Regions from separate parts of the Erwinia sp. INIA01 genome, predicted to be linked through region 3. Evidence: predicted binding sites of a transcription regulator. Region 3 holds the regulator's gene; each other region holds the start of a gene.
What was found. Region 3 encodes PurR, which represses purine synthesis genes. Its sites were predicted from a motif close to CANGCAAACGTTTGCNTG; they were not measured.
Positions count from the first base shown of each region.

Region 1 (3,279 bases), on a different contig from region 3:
GCCCTGACGCTAACGTCCTGTTAGCGTCCCCGGTCCCGCTGTCTTCGTCTCAGCGCTGTGGATTGCCCGGTTTGCGCAGAGGATGCGTCCCTTCTTACAAAGTGCTTGCGGTTAGCTTCAATATAATTAAGTGCTTAGCTGGCTGATTGAGTCAGGTTAAACCAGGTCTTCTTGGGGGAATATTAAAGTCCTATTGTTGGCTATAACGCTGTGGCTGTAGCCGCGGCATTGGAGTTCGGGGCGCATCCTCTGCGCAAGTCGGGCGTCCTCGCGTCATGCTGTGCGTGATGCCTTCGGCTCCGGCAGCGTGACTTTCGGGCCGGTATGGAGCGGGCGTCCTGCCCGCGCCAGCCCTGACGCTAACGTCCTGTTAGCGTCCCCGGTCCCGCTGTCTTCACCTCAGCGCTGTGGATTGTCCGGTTTGTGCAGAGGATGCCCCCTTCTTACATAGAGCTTGCGATCTGCTTCAGGTTATCAATTGTTGAGCCAACGGAACCAGATAGATTGCTAGCGGATGCAGATTCAAGCTTTCGAAGGGCAGACATCGAATGATTTATAAGCAACAGGGAGAGTTGGTAAGAGAGCACTAAGAAGCTTTACAGCCATAACGGGGTTCAGTCTCAGAAGATTAAGATATAGGTATTTGTTTTCTCATCCAGAAGTCACCAGATCTAAAAGCGGGCTGGTGGTTCCCCCGAACGGGCAATCCGCAGCGCAGAACGTAGAGAGGAAGCCAGGATTCGGTCGCATGGACGCGACCGAAAAGCACAGCCGGGCAGGACGCCCGTCTGTGCTGGTCCGAGAGGCTGAGGAACGAAGTGATGGCACCACGCAAAGCGTGGCGCGAGGACCCGCCCGAGCGGGGGAACCACCAGCCAGAGCGAGCACCGTTGTTCCAGACAATACAAGCCGCCAGAGCGGGGGACTATCAGCCAGCGTTAACACCACTGTCCCATCCAACGCAAGTAACGTTGAATTACCCGCTGACCTTGACGCTCGCCGCCGCTGCAACCGCACGCTGTACCGCGTCATCAATATCCGTACCGGTCGCCAGTGCTACACCCAGGCGGCGCTGACCGCGAATCTCCGGCTTACCGAACAGACGAACCTGCAAACCGGCACCTACAGCAGCCTGCAAATTGCCAAACTGAACGTTATCACTATCCAGCTGTGGCAGAATAACGGCAGAGGCCGACGGACCATACTGACGAATACCCCCAACCGGCAGGCCGAGGAACGCGCGAACGTGCAGGGCAAACTCGGAAACGTCCTGAGAAATCAGCGTCACCATCCCGGTATCGTGCGGGCGGGGGGAAACCTCGCTGAACACCACTTCATCGCCGCAAACAAACAGCTCAACGCCAAACAGGCCGCGCCCGCCGAGGGCTTCAACCACTTTGCGGGCGATGTCCTGCGCGCGCTGTAGAGCCAAATCGCTCATCTGCTGCGGCTGCCAGGACTCACGGTAATCGCCATCTTCCTGACGGTGACCGATTGGAGCACAGAAATGAACGCCGTCAACGGCGCTGATGGTCAGCAGCGTAATTTCAAAATCGAATTTCACCACGCCTTCAACAATCACACGGCCCGCACCGGCGCGGCCACCCTGCTGGGCATATTCCCAGGCTGCTTCCAGCTGCGAAGCTTCGCGGATAAAGCTCTGGCCTTTGCCGGAGGAACTCATTACCGGCTTAACGATGCACGGGAAGCCAATTTCATCGGCGGCGGCAAAGAAGGCTTCGCGGCTGTCGGCGAAGCGGTAGGTGGAGGTCGGTAACGACAACTCTTCGGCGGCGAGGAGACGAATGCCTTCGCGGTTCATGGTCAGCTTTGCCGCACGCGCGGTGGGGACAACGTGCTGGCCCTGTTTTTCCAGTTCAACCAGCATGTCGGTGGCGATGGCTTCGATTTCCGGCACGACGAAGTCCGGTTTTTCCTGGGCGATCAGGGCAGCCAGCGCGGCACCGTCCAGCATATTGATCACATGGCTGCGGTGGGCAACGTGCATGGCAGGGGCATCGGCGTAGCGGTCAACGGCGATCACTTCCACGCCAAGACGCTGGCATTCCAGCGCCACTTCCTTACCCAGTTCACCTGATCCTAACAGCATTACGCGAGTCGCCTGTGGGCGCAGCGCGGTTCCAAGAGTCGTCATAATCTCTACCTGATTGAATGGAAAAAACGCGCGCAGTATAAACGAAAACGTTTGCGTATTCATCCTGAACGCTAAACTTGAGTCAAATCCGCTTCAGTGATAGGCTGTATATAAACACAGTATAGCGAGAAGAAAATTATGGCTGTTGAAATTCAATACGTAGTCGTCAGAAAAGGTGAGGAAAAGATGACGTTTGCCAGCAAAAAAGAAGCCGATGCCTACGACAAAATGCTCGATATGGCCGAAGTTTTTTCTGAATGGCTGACCACCAGTCCGCTGGCGCTTGATGAGCAGCAGGGTGAAGCGCTGGGCCTGTATCTGGCAGAAAACAAAGATGCACTGCAGCACATTCTGCGCACCGGTAAAATGCCGGAAGAGGCTAACGCCGGTGAGCTTGAATCAGAAGAAGGCGATAGCAAACTGCGCGCGGTGTGATTTCCGGGCGTAGCATAAAAGGTGGTGGCTAATTTTACACCGGTTGTGCCTTCGGCTATTGGCAATCAGGCATCTTGCTGCCAGTCTTACAGGCAGGCACAGCAACCGTGAAAATATCATGACACCACCTAAAGCAAAGAAAGTCCCTCATGTGATGACTCAGCACGGTGACACGCGCTGCGACAACTATTATTGGCTGCGCGATGACCAACGGGAAGATCCGGAAATTATCGCGTGGCTCAAAGCAGAAAATGAGTACGGCGACAGCTTGCTGGAACCGCAAAAGGCGTTGCAGGCGGAACTGCTGCAGGAGATCATCGATCGCATTCCTCCGCGCGACCAGTCGGTTCCCTACGTAAAAAATGGCTATCGCTACCAGAGCCGCTATGAAGAGGGCAACGAGTACGCCATTTACAGCCGTCAGCCTGCGGAAACCGCCAACCCCGAACAGTGGGAAACGCTGGTCGATGCCAACCAGCGCGCGGCGGAAAGTGAGTTTTATGCACTTGGCAGCCTGGCGATTACCCGTGATAACCAGATCCTGGCTCTGGCTGAAGATTTTCTCTCTCGCCGCATCTACAGCATTCATTTCCGCCACCTGCAGGATGAGCGCAGCTTTGACGATGTGCTGGAAGGTGTGACTGCCGGCATGACCTGGGCGAATGACTCGCAAACGCTCTACTACGTGC
Region 1 covers NZ_JAPDNC010000011.1:6,911-10,189, forward strand. The annotation lists gene purT (formate-dependent phosphoribosylglycinamide formyltransferase) at 977-2,155, opposite strand; gene OMR58_RS18790 (YebG family protein) at 2,294-2,590, shown strand; gene OMR58_RS18795 (S9 family peptidase) at 2,709-3,279, shown strand, end outside.
Region 1: the regulator PurR is predicted to act here: its motif matches at 2,196-2,213, upstream of purT (formate-dependent phosphoribosylglycinamide formyltransferase).

Region 2 (3,279 bases), on a different contig from region 3:
ACCGGTGAATCAATCCCTGTTGAACGGCAGCAGGGAGAATCCATTGCCGCCGGTAGTCTGAGCGTGGATCGTCTGGTGCAGCTGGAAGTGGTGTCGAAACCGGGCGAAAGCGCCATCGACCGCATTCTGCATCTGATTGAAGAAGCGGAGGAGCGACGTGCACCGATTGAACGCTTCCTCGATCGCTTCAGCCGTGTCTATACCCCGGTGATTATGGCGCTGGCGCTGGCCGTTGCCGTTATCCCGCCGCTGCTGATGGGCACGGAATGGCAGCCGTGGATCTATAAAGGGTTAACGCTGCTGCTGATCGGCTGCCCGTGTGCGCTGGTGATCTCCACCCCTGCCGCGATTACGTCCGGACTGGCGGCGGCAACCCGCCGCGGTGCGTTAATTAAGGGCGGCGCAGCGCTGGAAAGCCTGGGTAGCGTTCGCACCATCGCCTTTGATAAAACCGGTACGCTCACCGAGGGTAAGCCCCGGGTCACCGCCATTCAGCCGTTTGCACAGCAGGATGAAGCGTGGCTGCTGTCAACGGCAGCGGCGATTGAGCAGGGTTCCTCGCATCCGCTGGCGCAGGCCATTGTCGCTGCCGCCGCAGAGCGCAGGCTAACTTTACCTGCCGCCACGGAACAGCGGGCGCTTGCCGGTAGCGGAGTAGAAGCAATAGTGAGCAATCGCTTACTTTCAATCAGCGCGCCGTCAAAAGTCGATGCAGAACGACTGGCTCAACATCGATCCGCCGTTGAGGCGCTGGAAAGCGCGGGCAATACGGTGGTGATCCTGCACGATACAGAGCAGCTTTATGGCCTGATCGCGCTGCGCGATACCCTGCGTGAAGATGCCAGAAACGCGCTGGCAGAACTAAAAGCAATGGGCATTCAGGGTGTGATGCTGACCGGAGATAATCCACGGGCTGCGGCGGCTATTGCCGGTGAACTGGGCATTGACTACCGCGCCAGCCTGCTGCCGGAAGATAAGGTGGCGGCGGTCAGCGCGCTTAACCAGCAGCAGCCGGTGGCAATGGTTGGCGACGGCATCAACGATGCGCCAGCCATGAAGGCAGCAACGATTGGTATTGCAATGGGCAGCGGCAGCGATGTGGCGCTGGAAACGGCTGACGCGGCGCTGACTCATAACCGGCTTACCGGGCTGGCGGCGATGATTGGCCTGTCGCGTGCCACTCACGCCAATATTCGCCAGAACATTACCATCGCGCTGGGGCTGAAGGCGGTGTTCCTGCTGACCACCCTGCTGGGGATCACCGGGCTGTGGCTGGCGGTGCTGGCGGATTCGGGTGCAACGGCATTAGTGACCGCTAACGCCCTGCGGCTGCTGCGCCGCAGATCGTAACTGTAGCCAGGGCGATAGCTATTCGCCCAGAGCCGTTAATTCAGGGGAGCCGAAAAGGCTCCCTTAAACGCCTTTCTTCAGCAGATAACGATACGGTAGCGCGTCGGTATTCTGTGCCAGCAGCGTATGCTCCATAAATCGGCAGAAACCGGGGATATCGCGCGTAGTCGCCGGGTCGTCAGCAATAATCAACAGCGTTTCGCCCTCCTGCATATGGCGCACGGTTTTACGCACCATCATGACCGGTTCCGGGCAGCGCAGGCCCAACGCATCAAGGGTCTTATCGGGGTTAGCGAAAAGGTCGCTCATGAGATTCTCAACAGTAATGATAACAAACAGCCGCTATTCTACCGCCGGACGGCCGGGGCGCAACAGCGCTATCGGACGATAACGTTTGCGCTAAAATTAACCATTGCAATAGCAGCACAACCGGGTAATATGCCGCAAAATCGCGCAAGCGACTGATGTGCGGCCGTCAATACGGCCAGTGCGTCTTAAATTTAAACTGGGTTCCCTCACCCCATTGATCTTAAAAAGGCTCAATATGATCGCATTTACTTCGCGTCAGCGTACCCACGCGCTGATCTGGCTCAGTCTGTTTCATCTGCTGGTGATCACCTCCAGCAACTATCTGGTCCAGCTGCCGGTTTCCATTTTTGGTCTGCACACCACCTGGGGCGCGTTCAGCTTCCCGTTTATCTTCCTTGCCACCGATCTGACGGTACGAATTTTCGGTGCCCCGCTGGCGCGTCGCATTATCCTGGCGGTGATGATCCCGGCCCTGTTTATCTCCTACCTGATTTCCGCGCTCTATTTTCAGGGGGAATGGCAGGGAGTGGACTCACTGAAAGAGATGAATATCTTTGTAGCCCGCATCGCCTGTGCCAGCTTTATGGCCTACGCGCTGGGTCAGATCCTCGATATTTATGTCTTTAACCGCCTGCGGCAGAAAGCCGCCTGGTGGATGGCACCGGCGGCGGCGATGTTCCTTGGCAATATCAGCGATACGGCAGCCTTCTTCTTCATTGCTTTCTACCAGAGCACCGATCCGTTTATGGCAACCCACTGGGTAGAGATCGCCATGGTGGATTACTGCTTTAAAGTCATGATCTGCATGATTTTCTTCCTGCCTGCCTATGGCCTGCTGCTCAACGCCACGCTGAAGCGATTAGCAGAAAAATCCAATGGTCCACAGGTTAATTTTGGGTAAGCTGGTTACACACAATGTCACGCAAGATAAGTTGCTTTTACACGCTGAATGCTATTGTATAAGTGCCTGATATCTTAAGTGATGACTAACAAAGGGACCCTGATGCGTAACCTACTGAAATATGCCGGAGTAAGTTTACTGGTAGTTGGCCTGGCCGCCTGCGATGGCAAGAGTGACACCGCCGCTGCGGATAAAAATGCCAGCAGCCAGGCAAGTCAGAGCAGCCAGACCGTTTCACTGATGGACGGCAAACTGAGCTTCGCGCTGCCTGCCGGCATGAGTGACAAAAGCGGCAAGCTGGGTACTCAGGCCAATAATATGCACGTTTACGCCGATGAATCAGGCCAGAAAGCGATCATTGTCATCGAAGGCGACAGCAGCAACGATACGCTGGAAGACCTGTCAAAACGCATGATCGAGCAGCAGCGTAGCCGCGCGCCTCAGCTGCAGGTGGTGACCAATAAAGAAATTACCGTTAACGACCAGCAGCTACAGCAGCTGGATACGGTGATCTCCGCTAACAATCAGACCGTCTGGTCTTCGCTGGTGATGGGCAAAGTAGATGGCAAACTGCTGACCATGCAGATCTCCCTGCCGGGAGACGATCAGCAGGCCGCGCAGACCGAAGCGGGAAATATCCTGAAAACGCTTCAGCTGAAGTAATACTGCGCTCACAAAAAAACCTCCCATCTTCGTCATCGGGCTTCAACAGAAGCCCG
Region 2 covers NZ_JAPDNC010000003.1:457,091-460,369, reverse strand. The annotation lists gene OMR58_RS07580 (zinc/cadmium/mercury/lead-transporting ATPase) at 1-1,350, shown strand, start outside; gene tusA (sulfurtransferase TusA) at 1,414-1,659, opposite strand; gene OMR58_RS07570 (7-cyano-7-deazaguanine/7-aminomethyl-7-deazaguanine transporter) at 1,895-2,560, shown strand; gene OMR58_RS07565 (DcrB family lipoprotein) at 2,663-3,223, shown strand.
Region 2: the regulator PurR is predicted to act here: its motif matches at 1,734-1,751, upstream of tusA (sulfurtransferase TusA).

Region 3 (3,279 bases):
CACAGCCTGCATGAAACGGAAAAACAGCAGCCATGGGGCGGAATGCACCCACATCATGGCAGCACAGCCGATGGCGAACATTCCCAGCCCCACCAGCAGCACGGGCTTGCGGCCAAGGCGGTCGGACAGTGATCCCCAAATCAGCTGTGCGCAGGCAAAGCCGGCAAGGAAGATGCTCAGGCTGGCGCTGATAACGCCAGAACCGGTGGCAAGATCCTGCTGCATCTCACCAAAAGCGGGCAGGTACATATCGGTAGCAAGGAAACCCAGCATGCTCAGCATGGCCAGATAAACGATAAAGAATTTTGAAGGCATATTTTACTCGTACAGGGCAGTTTTTTATCGCAGGGAGTGTAAAGGGATGCACTTACGCTTGTGAAACGCTAATATTCGTCAGTTCCGTTGAAAAAATTTGCAGGCAAAGCGATGTGGTCAGAACATTCTCTGGAAGTGATTGAAGCCGTTGCCAGAACCGGCAGTTTTACCGCCGCAGCGGCTGAGCTTCACCGCGTGCCTTCTGCGGTGAGCTATACCGTACGCCAGCTGGAGCAGTGGCTGGCCGTCAGCCTGTTTGAGCGCCGCCATCGCGATGTGGTACTGACAGAAGCGGGACGGGTGTTCAGCGAAGAAGGGCGTTTTGTTATCAAAAAAATGCTTGCCACACGACGCCGCTGTCAGCAGGTGGCTAACGGCTGGCGCGGTCAGATTAATATCGCCGTTGACCGCATCGTCAGGCCGCAGCGTACCCGTCAGCTTATCGTCGATTTCTACCGTCACTTCCCCGATATGGAACTGCATATCTTCCCCGAAGTGTTTAACGGCGTATGGGATGCGCTGGCGGATGGCCGCGTTGATGCGGCTATCGGGGCTACGCAGGCGGTGCCGGTGGGCGGGCGCTTCGCCTTTCGCGATATGGGCAGCCTTAACTGGCGCTGTGTCGTGCAGGCGGATCATCCCTTATTGCAACAGACGGGACCGCTTAGCGACGATCTGCTGCGGGAATGGCCATCTCTGACGCTGGAGGACACCTCGCGCGCGTTGCCGAAGCGTAACACCTGGACGCTGGATAATCAGCGGCGGCTGGTGGTCCCGGACTGGGACAGCGCGTTAGACTGCCTGCGCGCCGGACTGTGCGTCGGCATGATCCCGGGGCACTTTGCCCAGGGTTGGATTGCTGAAGGGGGAATTGCGGAACTGACGCTGGCAAACCCGTTCCCGATCAGCCCATGCTGCTTGAGTTGGTCGGAACAGAGTGCATCACCGGCGCTGCGCTGGCTGCTGGATTATGTTGGCGACAGCGATACGCTGAATGCTGAATGGCTGAGTGAACCGTCCGCCTGAGCGAACGGTAAACGAGCAAGGGATTAGCGGCGATAGTCGCGGAACGGACCATCGGCCACGGAGCGGCGTTCAATCAGTGACGGATGAACTTCAATGGTCTGCGGTTCTTCACGCTTGCTGGTGATGCGATCGAGCAGCATATCGAACGCGGTTTCTCCCAGCCGCTCTTTCGGCTGGTGCACCGTGGTCAGCGCCGGTGTGAAATAGCGTGCGTTGCGCACGTTATCATAGCCGATCACTGAAATATCCTGTGGAACGCGCAGGCCCATCTCGTCCGCGGCGCAAATTGCACCCATCGCCATGACGTCGCCGCCGCAGAAGATGGCGGTCGGGCGCTGTTTCTGCCCCAGAATCTGCTGCATGGCCCGATAGCCGGATTCAGGTTCAAAGTCGCCCTGAACCAGCCACTCTTCACGCAGTGTAATCCCGGCTTCGTTCAGCGCCTTGAGGAACCCCGCATGGCGACCGCCGCCGGTGTTACGCTCCAGCTGTCCCGGGATGGCACCGATATCACGATGCCCACGCTCAATCAGATAACGCCCGGCCAGATAGCCGCCTTCAAAGGCGTTATCCAGCACGGTATCGGTGAAATCTCCGCGCGATTCACCCCAGTCCATGACCACCATCGGGATATTGCGGTGGTCTTCCAGCATCGAGATTAATGAATCCGGGTACTCAGAGCACATCACCAGCAGCCCGTCGACGCGCTTCTGCGCCATCATCGACAGATAAGCCTGCTGTTTGTTCAGGTCGTTATGTGCATTCCCAAGGATCAGGGTATAGCCTTTGGCAAAGCAGCGGTTTTCCACGGCTTCAATAATTTCGGCAAAATAGGGCGCTTCGCTGGAGGTGGCGAGCAGGCCGATGGTTTTGGTGTGGTTGACCTTCAGACTGCGTGCCACGGCGCTGGGGGAATAGTGCAATTCCTTAATTGCTGCCCACACCGCTTCACGGGTCTCTTCGGCTACAAAGCGCGTTTTATTAATTACGTGGGAAACCGTGGTTGTAGACACCCCGGCTCGCTTTGCCACATCCTTAATTGTTGCCATTAAACTTATGCTCCTGGTGTTATCGTAACTATTTGATAACAGGTTGGTTAAACGTTTGCCTGGGTGCAGCCTTTTCCCACCAGACCAAAGTGGTTTGGATGCTGTCGCAACGGGTCGGAAAGGGGAAAAAATCGTCCGTAGAGTGACTGCAGAGCTGGCAAAAACCGTTATCCGCTACTGTTGCGCAACGGAAAAGAGGAATTCTAACAAGGCTGCGCAGAGAAAACGAGATTTTTACGGGGAACTGTGGGAAAATCTTTGTGCATACATTTTGCAGGGTTATTAAGGAGAGACGATGAGTACCGATCTGAAATTCTCACTGCTGACCACGGTGGGTGCGCTACTGATGATTATTGCATTTAGCTTTACGGCTATTCTGCACTAAAAAAATCGGGAGGAGCATGGCTCCTCCCGATTAGCAATTCAGCAATCGCTTACCGCGTTGCGCAATCAGCGAATTGTTTTTGGCGTCATCATTCGACGGGCACCAATATAGTGCTCCTGCCAGTAATCATCGCCCAGCGCGCTTACCTGAATGTCTTTGCCGGTTCTCGGTGACTGAATGAATTTTCCACCACCAAGATATACGCCAACGTGATCGGCGGTACCGCGTCCGTTGATGCGGAAGAACACCAGGTCGCCTTTCTCCAGTTTATCGCGTTTGATCGGCGCAGCATCGCGCAGGTGATACATCTCATTTGCCGTACGCGGGATCTTAAACTTCACCAGGTCCTTATAGGCATACCACACCAGTCCGCTACAGTCGAAACCGGTTGACGGTGATGCGCCTCCCCACTGGTAGGGTTTACCCAACTGGCCCATCAGTTTGTTCATCGCCGTTTCACGCGCTTTCTGATAGCGCGCGCGGTGCGCTTTGCTCAACTTCAGC
Region 3 covers NZ_JAPDNC010000020.1:35,548-38,826, forward strand. The annotation lists gene punC (purine nucleoside transporter PunC) at 1-315, opposite strand, end outside; gene punR (DNA-binding transcriptional activator PunR) at 427-1,341, shown strand; gene purR (HTH-type transcriptional repressor PurR) at 1,365-2,390, opposite strand; gene cydH (cytochrome bd-I oxidase subunit CydH) at 2,686-2,775, shown strand; gene OMR58_RS24315 (C40 family peptidase) at 2,841-3,279, opposite strand, start outside.